Regions from separate parts of the Dyella sp. SYSU CM1112 genome, predicted to be linked through region 1. Evidence: predicted binding sites of a transcription regulator. Region 1 holds the regulator's gene; the other holds the start of a gene.
What was found. Region 1 encodes FliA, which starts transcription of late flagellar genes. Its sites were predicted from a motif close to TAAAGTTTNNCNNNCNNNGGCCGATAA; they were not measured.
Positions count from the first base shown of each region.

Region 2: the regulator FliA is predicted to act here: its motif matches at 3,700-3,726, upstream of motA (flagellar motor stator protein MotA).

Region 1 covers NZ_JBZEGI010000003.1:328,519-335,200, reverse strand. The annotation lists gene flhA (flagellar biosynthesis protein FlhA) at 1-1,217, shown strand, start outside; gene flhF (flagellar biosynthesis GTPase FlhF) at 1,376-2,707, shown strand; gene AC4HNJ_RS07175 (MinD/ParA family ATP-binding protein) at 2,792-3,733, shown strand; gene AC4HNJ_RS07170 (RNA polymerase sigma factor FliA) at 3,735-4,469, shown strand; gene cheY (chemotaxis response regulator CheY) at 4,736-5,143, shown strand; gene AC4HNJ_RS07160 (protein phosphatase CheZ) at 5,140-5,784, shown strand; gene AC4HNJ_RS07155 (chemotaxis protein CheA) at 6,038-6,682, shown strand, end outside.
Region 2 covers NZ_JBZEGI010000010.1:112,404-119,085, forward strand. The annotation lists gene AC4HNJ_RS14940 (aminoglycoside phosphotransferase family protein) at 5-1,018, shown strand; gene murU (N-acetylmuramate alpha-1-phosphate uridylyltransferase MurU) at 1,015-1,713, shown strand; partial or broken gene motB (flagellar motor protein MotB) at 1,929-2,774, opposite strand; gene motA (flagellar motor stator protein MotA) at 2,792-3,664, opposite strand; gene secF (protein translocase subunit SecF) at 3,887-4,852, opposite strand; gene secD (protein translocase subunit SecD) at 4,865-6,682, opposite strand, start outside.

The sequences.
Region 1 (6,682 bases):
GCGTGGTGCTGGTGGTGATGGGCATGATCCCAGGCATGCCGAACATCGCGTTCCTGCTGTTGGGCGCGGTGTGCGGCGGTTCCGCCTGGCTGATGATCCGGCGCGAGAAAGAGACGAAAGAGCGGCAAGCCAAGGCATCTGCCGAGGCGTTGCCGGCGCCGGCATCGGCCGAGCGCCTGGAGCTGGGTTGGGAAGACGTGGCCAGCGTCGACCCGGTTGGCCTGGAAGTGGGTTATCGCCTGATCCCCCTGGTGGATAAAAACCAGGGCGGCGAGCTGATGGCGCGCATCAAATCCGTGCGTCGCAAGCTCTCGCAGGAGCTGGGCTTCCTGGTCGCGCCGGTGCATATCCGCGACAACCTCGATCTGGGTCCCAACACGTACCGCATTTCGCTGATGGGGGTGCCGATGGGCGAGGCGGAGGTTTATACCGAGCGTCATCTGGCGATCAATCCCGGTCGCGTGCACGGCACCTTGCAGGGCGTGGCGACGCGCGATCCTGCCTTTGGATTGGAGGCCGTGTGGATCGAGAACAGCCAGCGCGATCATGCGCAGGCGCTCGGTTACACCGTGGTCGACCCGGCGACGGTGATCGCCACGCATCTCTCGCATATCTTGCAGAACCATGCCCATGAGCTGCTGGGTCATCAGGACGTGCAACAGCTGCTGGACCGCCTCTCGCAGAGCGCGCCCAAGCTGGTGGAAGACCTGGTGCCCAAGCGCCTTTCGCTGGGCGTGGTGGTGAAGGTGCTGCAAAACCTGCTGGCCGAGCGGGTGCCGATCCGCAATATGCGCACCATCGTCGAGTCTTTGGCGGAGCACGCGGGGCAGAGTCAGGATCCCGGCGCTTTGACGGCCCATGTGCGTGTGGCGCTGGGCCGCCAGATCGTCCAGGAAATTGCCGGTCTGGGCACGGAAATCCCGGTTCTGACGCTGGCGCCTGAGCTGGAACAGATCTTGCTCGGATCTCTTTCAAGCAGTGGTGCAGCAGGTGCGGCCGTCGAGCCGGGGCTTGCCGACCGCCTGCAGCAAAGCGTCGCTGAAGCGGCGCGGCGGCAGGAGGCAAACGGCGAACCGGCGGTGATGTTGGTACAGCCGCAACTGCGTCCGTGGCTCTCGCGCTTTACCCGCCACGTGGCCCAGAACCTGCATGTACTGGCTTACAACGAAGTACCGGACAACCGTCGTGTGCGATTGGTGCAGGCGATTGGGCGCTGACGGCAACGCCGGCAGCGCGCGGGCCACGGATGGCACGCCGTGAATCAAACACGAACAGCGACAAGGCAAGGCGGCAGTGAGGGATATCGGATGACCATTGATAGCGTGAACAAAAAGCAGCTGCACGTGGCATCCGGTGTCGATCACAGGAGCACCCCATGAAGATCAAACGCTTCATCGCAGCTGACATGCGCCAGGCAATGCGCGATGTGCGCGCCGAGCAGGGCGCCGATGCGGTGATTCTCTCCACCCGCCGGCTTGAGGAAGGCATCGAGATCATCGCGGCTGTCGATTACGACGAAGCGCTGATGCGCGAAGCGGCACGTATCAATGCGCCCACGGCGGCTCCTGCGCCGGCGCCGATGCAGCCGCCGGTGAAAGACGTCGCCAAGGCGCCCATGAAAGAAACGCCGAAGGAGCGCGCCAGGGAAGTCGCCAAGCCGCCGGTAAAAGAACCGGTGCGGGAAACGCGCGCTGCCACGCCGCCGCCACCACCCATGCCTGCAAGCGAGATCGCGTCGCTGCAGCCGGTGATGGAACAGCAGGCGTTGGAAGCCGCGCGCATGCGTACCGAACTCGGCGGCCTGCGGCAGTTGCTGGAGCAGCAATTATCCAGCCTGGCCTGGAACGATATGGAACGCCGCAGTCCGATGCGTGCGCGCGTGTTGCGTGACATGTCGCGGCTGGGCATCGATTCCGATGTGGCGCGGCAACTGATCGACGAACTGCCGGAAGACATCAATGCGGATCAGGCGCGCTACTTGCCGCTCGGCCTGCTGAGCCGCAGCCTGAAGGTGAGTGGCCGTGGCCTGGCGGATGTGTGTGGGGTAACGGCGCTGGTCGGTCCCACCGGCGTCGGCAAGACCACCACGATCGCCAAACTGGCCGCTTGCGCGGTGATGCATCACGGCCCGCAGCAAGTGGCATTGGTGAGCACCGATCACTATCGCATCGGCGCAGCCGCGCAGCTGGAACATTACGGCCGCCTGCTCGGCGTGCGCGTGTATCCCGCGTACGACGCGGCCGGTCTCGCGCAAACGCTGCATCTGCTGCGCGAGCACCACACGGTGCTGGTCGATACCGCTGGCGTTTCCGGCAACGATCCGCGCCTGCAGCAGCAGATGGATGTATTGCGTGAAGCAAGCACGCGCGGAGTCGCCAAGCTGCGCGCCTGCCTGGTGTTGGCCGCGAACGCACAATCCTCCGCGCTTGAAGAATCGGTACGCGCGTACCTGTCATTGCAGCCGAGCGTGTGCATTGCCACCAAGCTCGACGAGGCGCCAAGCCTCGGCGGCCTGCTGTCGGTGCTGATTCGCCATCGCCTTCCGCTCGATTGCACCACTGACGGACAACGCGTTCCCGAAGACATCAGCGCCGCCGACGCGCGCGTGCTGGTGTGCCGCGCAGCGCAGCAGCAGCGAAGGCTGGGGCCGGCGAGCGACGATCTGGATATGGCCGAGCGCTTCGGCATGGCGGTGGCGGGTCTATGAAATCGATAAGTGCCAAGAACTCCAGTTGCATGGCTTGCGTTCCGCCTCTGCGTGCGGGGGAAGGGACAAGAAAGGCGGCATCGCATGAATGAGGCATTGCAAGTGAACCAGGCAGCAGGCTTGCAGAATCTTTTTTCCACTGTGCGCGGGGATCGCGAGGAAATGGACGTTTTTCATCAGGCGGCCAGTCTGCGGCCGGTGGTGTCACGCTCCCGCACGACGCGCACTATTGCCGTCGCCGGCGGTAAAGGCGGTGTCGGCAAGACCACGGTGGCGGTCAATCTGGCGATGGCCTTGGCCATGGGCGGACGTGACGTGATGTTGCTGGATGCCGACATGGGCGTTGCCAACGTGGATGTGCAGCTCGGCCTGAATCCGGCGCGTCACGTGGGGCATTTGCTGGAGGGCCTCTGCGCACTGCAGGACCTGATCATTCCGGCACAGCACGGCCTGAAAGTGATTCCGGGCGGATCGGGCGTGCGCCGGCTGGCCAAGATGGGCAATGGTGAGCATGCCGCGGTGATCCGTGCTTTCGACGAGCTGATCCAGCCGCCGGAATTCCTGATCGTCGATACCGCTGCCGGCGTGGCCGACAACGTAGCGATGTTCGCTGCGGCGTCCGACGACGTGGTGATGGTGGTGTGCGACGAACTGGCCTCGCTCACGGACGCCTACGCCTTGATCAAGATCCTGGCGCATGACTTCGGCGTGCGCCGCTTCCACATTGTCGCCAACATGGTCCGGCAGGCGGGCGACGCAAGGAAACTGTACGAAAAGCTGGCGCGTGTCTGCGGACGCTTCCTGGATGTCGCGCTGGATTACATGGGTATGGTGCCGCAGGACGAATGGCTGCGGCAGGCGATCCGTCGGCAAGGTGCGGTGGTCGATTTGTGGCCATCCAGCCGTGCTGCGATCGGATTCAAGCAATTGGCAGGTGCGGTCGATACATGGGAAAAACCCGCGTACCCGGATCTCGGCCGAATTGCCTTTTTCAGCGGCCAGAGCGCGCCGGCTGCGGGGTGGTGAGATGAACGTGGCTTCGGAATATCTGCAGCTACAACGCGAAGATGCGGACCAACTGGTGCGCAAGCATGCGCCGCTCGTGCGGCGTATCGCTTACCACTTGATGGGTCGTCTGCCTCCGAGCGTCGACGTAGGAGATTTGGTGCAGGCGGGCATGATCGGTTTGCTGGAAGCGGCGCGAAACTTTACGACTGATCGCGCGGCCAGCTTCGAGACGTATGCGGGTATCCGCATACGCGGCGCGATGCTGGACGAATTGCGGCGCACGGACTGGACCCCCCGTTCCGTGCATCGCAAGGTGCGTGAAGTCGCTGAAGTGGTGCGGCAGATTGAAAACGAGACCGGCGCGGATGCGGAAAGCGCCGAGGTGATGAAGCGACTCGGCATCAGTGCCGAGGAATATCACCAGGTGCTGGCCGATGCGACCAGCGCGCGCTTGCTCAGCCTGACCGCGCCCGATGACGGCGAAGGCGGCGATGCCAGCGCGCTGGACGTAGCCGACAACGACAGTCTCGGTCCGCAGGACAGCTTCGAGCAGGACGGCCTGCGCGGAGCATTGGCGGAAGCGATCAGCACGCTGCCCAAGCGCGAGCAACTGGTGATGTCCCTGTACTACGAGCAGGAGCTGAACCTGAAGGAGATTGGCATGGTGCTCGGCGTGACCGAATCGCGCGTGTGCCAGATCCATGGCCAGGCCCTGATCAGGTTGCGTGCGCGCATGGGCCAGTGGCGCGGTTAGCAATCACGAGTGAATCGATAAGGAGCAGGTAACGAGCGTTTCGACAATCAGCGCAAATCACCCGTTTGCGCCGATGGGTGCGGTTCCCTTTCTTCGGGAGAGGGCTTCGCCAGGGGATGACGGTACGGCCAGCGCGTCAAGGCTCAGCCGGTCGCATTTCCTGCGGAACCTTCTTCCGAGGGAAGACAGGCAACTACCACCGGTCCGCGGCGCTCACTCGTTTCCCGGCTCCTCCCCCTCGCTTCAAACGTTTTTGGAGAACGTGTTTGGACAAGAACATGAAAATTCTGGTGGTAGACGATTTCTCCACCATGCGGCGCATCGTTCGCAACCTGCTGGTCGAACTCGGCTTCAGCAACCCGTTGATCCAGGAAGCGGACGACGGCCATAACGCGATGGCGATGTTGAAGGCCAACACCTTCGACATGGTCGTGACCGACTGGAACATGCCCAACATGACCGGTATCGAGCTGCTGCAGGCGATTCGCGCCGAACCCAAGCTGAAGGGCCTGCCGGTGCTGATGGTGACCGCCGAGAACAACCGCGAGCAGATCATTGCCGCCGCCCAGGCCGGCGTGAACGGCTACATCGTCAAGCCTTTCACCGCGATCACGCTGAAGGAAAAGCTGGACAAGATTTTCGAGCGCCTGGCAGCCAGTGGAGCTTCCGCATGAATGCAAACGCGATCGCCGCATTGAACGACGGCTTGCCTCCTGAAGTGCTTGATCTGCTCAACAGCAAGGACGGCGCAACGTTCGAACAGGCGCTGGATACGATGGTGCGCCAGCGCGAACAGCATCTGTTCCGCGCCCTGGGCGTGCTTGCCCGCGACCTGCACGGTGCCGTTTGCCGACTGGGCAGCGACCTTGCCAACGAAGGCGTGCCGGACAGCATGGTCGATGCGCGCAACTATCTGGGTGAAGTGCTGGAAATGAGCGCGCAGGCCGCCCACCGCAGCCTGGATTTCGTCGACCGCATCCGCCCGGAAGCCGAGGCACTGTCGAATAACGCTACCGCCGTGCTGGATTTCAACAGCGGCGAAACCGATCCGGCTGCCGTGCTGGCGCGCCAGGCCAAGGTGTTTGCCAGTGCGTGCTGCGAAGGCCTCAATGACATGGTGCTGGTGCAGTCGTGGCAAGACCTCGCCGGCCAGCGCGTGAAGAAGGTCGTGAGCTTTATCGAAAGCGTGGAATCGTCATTGCTGGAACTCGTGCGCCTGACCGGTGCGCTGGCCGGACGCGAAGCGCCGGTAGAAGTGGCGAAAGTTTCCAGCCAGGACGAAGTGGACCGTCTGCTGAGCGAGTTTGGGTTCTGAGCATGCTGGGGATGCCTGGTCGTCCGCTGCTGCAACTGACCACCTCTCCGCTTGCGGGAGCCAGGTCGCGTACCAGCGTGTGGGTGAGCCGCAAGCCAAGGACTGACCATAAACAATTCCCTGTCTCGCGTGATGCTCGGGAAGCGGCGGCGTCAACCTTGCAGCAAGCTCGTGCAACCCCACCCCAACCCTCCCCTGCGCACAGGGGAGGGAGTACATCCCGGCATGTTGCAGCGCGCAGGAAGGCACATTGATGGATGCCAATCTCGACAGCGAACTGCGTGACGATTTCCTGGTCGAGGCCGGGGAGCTGGTGCAGCGTCTTGGTGAACAGCTAGTTGAACTGGAAGCGTCGCCGCACGATCGCGAACTGCTCAATGCCGTGTTTCGCGTGTTTCATACCGTCAAGGGTGGCGCGGGCTTCTTGAGCATCGAGCCGATGGTGCAGTTGTGCCATTGCGCGGAAGAATTGCTCAACGACGCGCGTAACGAGAAGCTGGTACTGAACGCGGCACACATGGATGCGCTGCTTGAATCGCTGGATTTGCTCAATGCGATGATGGCTGCGTTATCCAGCGGCGAGGCCATGGCGTCACCGCCCGAAGCATTGCTGGAGCGTTTGCGCCCCGTCGTCGAGACGGCCGTGTTCGCGGCGCAGCCTGCTAAACCTACGCGTGCAGCCGATCCGATCGAAGCCGAGTTCGAAGCGCTGCTCGACACCTTATATGGACAGGGCGGAGTGCCGGGCGCACCCAAGCACGCTTCCAACGAGATCAACGACGACGAATTCGAAAGTCTGCTCGATGCGTTGCATGGCAGGGGCAGCGCCCCCGGCGCCAAGGCGGCCGAACCCGAAAAGAAAGACATCAGCGACGACGAGTTCGAAGCTTTGCTGGAT
Region 2 (6,682 bases), on a different contig from region 1:
CTTTATGGAAAGCACTACTGACCGCGCAGCTGCCCGTCTCGCCTGGGCGCGAGCCGCGCTGGCCGATCCTTCGCTCCTTCTGGAATCTGCATCGTCCGACGCGAGCTTCCGCAGCTATTGGCGCGCCCGGCATGCTGGCCGCAGCTGGATCATCATGGACTCCCCGCCCACGCAGGAAGATCCACGCCCATGGTTGAGAATCGGTACACAGCTCGCTGCCGCGGGCCTGCATGTACCCGCCGTACATGCGCAGGATCTCGAACAAGGCTTCCTCCTGATTGAAGATCTCGGTACACGGCTTTATCTGCCTGAACTCAATGATGCCAACGCCGATGCCATGTATGGCGACGCCATGGATGCACTGCTGCACATGCAGACACGTATGGACTATCGCGAGCTGCCGCCTTTCGATCACGACGTACTCGTGCGCGGACTGGAAGTGATGCCGGAATGGTTTCTCGGTCGCCATCTAGGTCACACGCCGACGTGCGATGAGTGGGACACACTGGAAGCAGCCTTCGACGTCATCATCCGCAACGCCCAGGAACAACCTCGCTGCTTCGTACATCGCGACTACCACAGCCGCAATCTGCTGATCGTCGAACACAACAATCCTGGCATCATCGATTTCCAGGGAGCGCTCGCCGGCCCCATTACCTATGACCTCGCCTCGCTATTGCGAGACGCCTATATCGCGTGGCCGCGCGAACGTGTCGAGCGCTGGGTAGACGCTTATCGGCAGCAATTGCTGGGTGCCGAAGTGATCGATCATCAGGTCAGCGCGGAACGATTCCGGCGCTGGTTCGATCTCACTGGCCTGCATCGTCATGTGCGCGTTCTGGGGCAGTTCTATCGCCTGTGGTATCGCGATCGCAAACCAGGTTACCTGGCAGACGTGCCGCGCGTTTATCACTACATCGTATCCGTTGCACGCAGCTATCCGGAACTTCGTGATTTTGTTGCCCTGCTCGAACGCCACGCGCGTGGACGCGATCTTACTCAGGTGGCCAACTCATGAGACATGCCCTGATCTTTGCGGCAGGCCTTGGCGAGCGCATGCGCCCACTCACGGATCGCATACCGAAACCGCTGCTTTCCGTTCGGGGCAAACCGCTGATTGTGTGGCATCTGGAAAAACTCGCAGCGATTGGCGTCCACTACGTCGTGATCAACACATCACACCTGGCCGAACAATTTCCGGAAACACTCGGTGACGGATCACGCTGGGGCGTGCGCATCCGCTACGTCTACGAAGGGCCCACGCCGCTGGAAACCGGAGGCGGCATGCTCAACGCCTTGCCACAGTTGGGCCCGGAGCCGTTTATCGTTGTCAGCGGTGACGTATGGACGGACGCCGACTTTGGTGCATTACCGTTCGAACCTGAAGGTACAGCCCATTTGCTGATGGTGAACAACCCGCCTCATCACCCTCAAGGTGATTTTGCGCTGGATGAAAACGGCAAGCTTCACCACGAAGGTGGGAACCGACTCACCTACAGCGGCATCGGCGTGTACCGCCGTGCGTTTCTGGACGGTTGGCGCACTGCAGTCGGTGATGACGACGGCGCGGACGCAGAGCCACCACGCTTCAAAATCAGGCCATTGCTAGAAGCAGCGATGGCGCAAGGTGCGTTGCGTGGAAGCCACCACACAGGGGCTTGGACGGATGTTGGCACACCGGAGCGACTTGCTGCATTGAATGTGCAAATCTAAGTCGATCAGTTTAAGGCTTCACGCCTCGTCCTCCCGCGCCCATCCCCGCATCATGCCTGCGAGCGCGCGCATGGCGGCACACGAGCCACGCGTGCCTCAATACAGCATCATGCGAGCGAAGATATGCCATGGCGGTCAAGCACGACCGTCGTCTTTCACTCATGCACAGAGGAAGCCGCCGGCTGTATCACGGGTGCATTGTCTGCCATCTCTTGCGACATGGCCGCATCCTGCGCCTGCTTGGTCATCATGATGATACTGATGCGCCGATTGATGGGGTCGCTGGGGTTCGCCTTGTCGAAAGGCACTGACGCTGCCAATCCCACCACACGCGCAACCTTGTCTTCAGGCAGACCGCCGGCCAGCAAAGCGCGACGGGCCGCGTTCGCGCGGTCGGCTGACAACTCCCAGTTGCTATAGTCGCTGGCATCGCTATACGGCGCATCGTCCGTATGCCCCGAAATGCTGACTTTGTTCGGCGCCTGTGCAATGAATCCCGCCAGCTCATGCAAGATAGCTATCGTATAGGGCTTGAGTGTTGCGCTACCCGTATCGAACATTGGCCGGTTCTGCTTATCCACGATCTGGATGCGCAATCCTTCAGGCGTGATATCGAGCAACAATTGATCCTTGAAAGGCTCCAGCGCCTGGCTCTTTTCAATGGCAGCGTGCAACTGCTGCATCAAGTTTTCCAGACGTTCCTTCTCCTGCTCGCGCGCCAGCTTTTCGACATTTTGCGTGCTCGGCGACGAAGCAGCGCGACGATCCTTGCCCTGGCCATGCGATATATCCATCGCGCCGCCCAATTTGATCATGCTGTCGCTGGCGCCTCCCGGGCCCATCTTTCCAGGCGGCGCTACCGTCGCGGTACCAGGTGTCATGCTCGGGTTCTTGAAGTATTCGGCAATCGCCGCACGCTGCTGGCGTGTACCCATGCCAAGCAGCCACATCACCAGGAAGAACGCCATCATGGCGGTGACAAAGTCGGCGTACGCCACTTTCCATGCTCCACCATGATGGCCACGGTTTCGGCGTCGCGCGCGACGCACGACCACCAGCATCTCTTGTTCTTGAGCACTCACGCGGGCGCCCCGGCGCGCGCTGTGTCTTTGAGATGATCTTCAAGATCCTGAAAATTCGGCCGCGTCTGTGGCGATAAGGTCTTGCGCGCGAACTCCACGGCAACCTTCGGGTTATATCCACGCAGACTGGCCAGCAATGCCACCTTTACGCATTCAAATGCGCGCCCATCTTCATGCACGCGGCTCTCCATCGCCGCACCCAGCGGACCAATGAAGCCATAGCAAAGCAGAATGCCCAGGAAGGTCCCCACCAGGGCACCGGCAATATGCTCACCAATCAGCGACGTATCGCCGCCTAACTGTGACATGGTGGTCACGATGCCAAGCACGGCAGCCACGATGCCAAAGCCAGGAAGCGCGTCGGCCATCTTCAAGACGGCCATCGCGGGAGCCTCCGCTTCGTGTTGATGGGTTTCCAGCTCTACTTCCAGCAACTGTTCCAGCTCATGCGGATTCATGTCGCCACCCACCATCAAGCGCAAGCAATCGGTAATGAACTCGATCAGCTCGTGCTGTTTCATGAGTCGCGGATAAGCGCTGAATACCGAACTCGCCTGCGGTTCTTCGATATGCGATTCGAGTCCGAGCAAACCCTGTTTGCGCATGACGCCGAAAAGGTCGTATAGCAAGGCGAGCAGGTCGACGTAGTCCTGTCGCCGATACTTGGGTCCCTTGAATAATTCCGCAATATTGCGCAATGCGTCCTTGACGATCTTCGAGGGGTTGGCCGATAGAAAGGCGCCCACCGATCCGCCCAGGATGATCATCAATTCATAAGGCTGCCACAGCGCAAGAATGTGCCCGTGCGAAAGCACGTATCCGCCCAGTACGCAAAAAATCACCAGGAGTGAACCGATCAGAACGAGCATGAGGACTCCATCCAGGACATGATGTCCTGTTCAGCTTATCGACCAGCCGCTCACGAAATTGAGATGTAAAAATTCGGCACCTATTGATATGAATCAAACGCGCAACGTGTCATCGAGTGACACGCTGCGTCACATCAACGTCGGCGTGGCGACATGCATGGCATGCCATAAACAAAAACGGCCCGGAGAACCGGGCCGTTTTGCACCAATAAGAATATCGACTCAAGGACGACGCGCCAACTCCGGGTTTTCGCGTGTGACCGGCATCAGGTCCTTCTTGGAAACACCCAGCCACAGCAGGATCGGACTGGCCACGAAGATCGAGGACAAGGTGCCGATCAGAATACCGATCAGCATGGTGATGGCAAAGCCATGCACTGACGGACCACCGAAGAAATACAGCGCGGCCATCGCAATACTGGTGAACAGCGAGGTGATGATGGTTCGCGACAGCGTGCTATTGATCGAACGGTTGAGGATTTCTTCCGGCTCCGCCTTGCGTGAGGAGCGGAACAACTCGCGGATACGATCGAACACCACCACCTTGTCGTTGATGGAATAGCCGATTACCGCCAGCACGGAAGCCAGCACGGTAAGGTCAAACTCACGCTGCACCAGGGAGATCACGCCCAACGTCACCAGCACGTCATGCACTTCGGTAACGAGCGCGGCGATGGCAAAGCGACGCTCGAAGCGGATCCACAGATAGACACCGATACCGATGATCACGAAGATCGCCGCCGTGATGCCGTCGCTGCGCAACTGCTCACCCACCTGGGGACCCACGTAGTTCTTGCTGGCGATCTTGGCATCCGGCCGCGAGGCCTGCAGCGCCTTGGCCACATCATTGGAAATCAGATCGAGGTTGGGCGACTTGTCTTCCTGCTGGACGTAATGCTTATCGTCCTTCGGCTGGAAGCGAATGGACACCTGGCGCGTACCGCCCACGCTCTGCACGACCGCGTTATCGATGCCGCCCTTTTCCAGCGCGCTGCGCGCGTCTTCGACCGAAACCGCCTTGTCATAGGTCACCTCCACTTCCACGCCGCCCGTGAAATCCAGGCCATAGTTCAAGCTACGCGTGGCAAGCAGGGCAATCGAGGCGATCATCAGCACGATCGCGAGACCGATGCTGGCTTTGCGAAGTCCCAGGAAGTGGACGTTAGCGTTGTGATTGAAAATTTCCATGGTCGCCTCCGATTACACCGACAGCGTCTTGAGCTTGCGGCCGCCATGGATAAGCGCGGTGATCGCGTGGGTAACCGTCACCGAGGTGAACATCGACGTGAGGATACCGATCAATAGCGTGACGCCGAACCCTTTGATCGGGCCCGAGCCCATCGTGGTCAGCGCCAGCGCGGCGATAAGATGGGTGACGTTGGCATCGAGAATGGTGGCCCAGGCCTTTTCATAGCCGGAGCGGATCGCCGCCAATGGCGTCGATCCATTACGCAATTCCTCGCGCACGCGTTCGCAGATCAGCACGTTGGCGTCGATGGCCATGCCGAGGGTCAGCACGATACCGGCGATGCCAGGCATGGTCAGCGTGACGCCGATCATCGACATCACCGCCACCAGGATCACCAGGTTGAAGAACAGCGCGACGTCGGCGACCAAGCCAAACAGCTTGTAGTAGATCGCCGCCGCCACCAGCACCAGGCCCAGCCCCAGCAAGACCGCGTTGAGGCCTTTCTTGATGTTGTCCTGCCCCAGGCTCGGACCGATCACACCTTCCTGCACGATATCCATGCGCGCGGCCAGCGAACCGCCCTTCAACATCAGCGCCAGTTCCGAGGCGGCCTTGGAGCTGGCCAAGCCGGTGGTCTGGAATTTGTTACTGAACACGCCTTGGATGGTGGCGTAGTTGATCACCGTATACGTGGTCTTGGGCGTGCGGACTTCCTTGCCGTCCACGACCTTGGTGTCCGTCGTGCTTTCCACGTATACCACGGCCATCGGCTTGCCAACATTGTCGCGCGTGAAATCAAGCATCTTGGCCGCGCCGGCCGAGTTCAGCGTCACGCTGACCATTGGCGAACCGGACTGCGGATCGTTGCCGGACGAGGCATCGATCAACTCATCACCGCTTGCGATGATGTTCTTGCTGACCAGGTAGGGCTCGCCATGCGTACCGTAATAGAGATGCGCATCCGGTGGAATATTGCCCGTCCTCGCTGCATCCTGCACGGCGGGGTCGCGTGCATCGCCCAGACCCGCCACATATTCCAGCGTGGCCGTTGCACCGATCACCTTCTTGGCTTCGGCCGGATCCTGTACGCCCGCCAGTTCCACCGAGATGTGATCCTCCCCCTGTTGCTGGATCACCGGCTCAGACACGCCCAGCGCATTGATACGGTTGCTCAGCGTGGCAACGTTCTGGCGGATCGCATTGACCTGCAGATCGTGCAGCTTGTCCGGCTTGATCACGGCATTAAGCACGAAACGGTCGGCAGTATGGGTGCCATCCGTCACCATCAGGTCAGGAAATTCACTGGCGATCGCCTCACTGGCTGCCGAGCGCTCGGCAGCGGAGCCCAGCACCACGCTCACACCCTGTCCGCGCGTAGGATTGCGCGCGACGGAGATGAACGAGATCTTCTTCTCCTTCAGCAAGGCAGTGATGTCCTGCGTATAACGATTTTCCTGCCGGTCGACGATGTCGTTCTGGTCGACCGCCATCAGGAAGCGCACACCGCCTTGCAAATCCAGGCCGAGCGGCATGGCCCGGCCACCGATGGCGGCGAGCCAATGCGGCACGGTCGATTCAAGATTGAAGGCCACGGTGTACTTGTCGCCCAGCGCAGCCTTCAGCGCATCCGCGGCACTCTTCTGCAGATCGCCATTGGCGAAGCCCATCACGACGTAGTCGCCACGACTCGTATCGTGCTTGAGACTTTCATTGACGTAGGGAATCTTCGCCGCCTTTAGCGCGTCAACGATCTTCTGCTGCACCGACGAATCGATGGCAGCGTTCTGGCTGGCCGAAACCTGTACCGCTTGCAGCGGCACATAGACGTT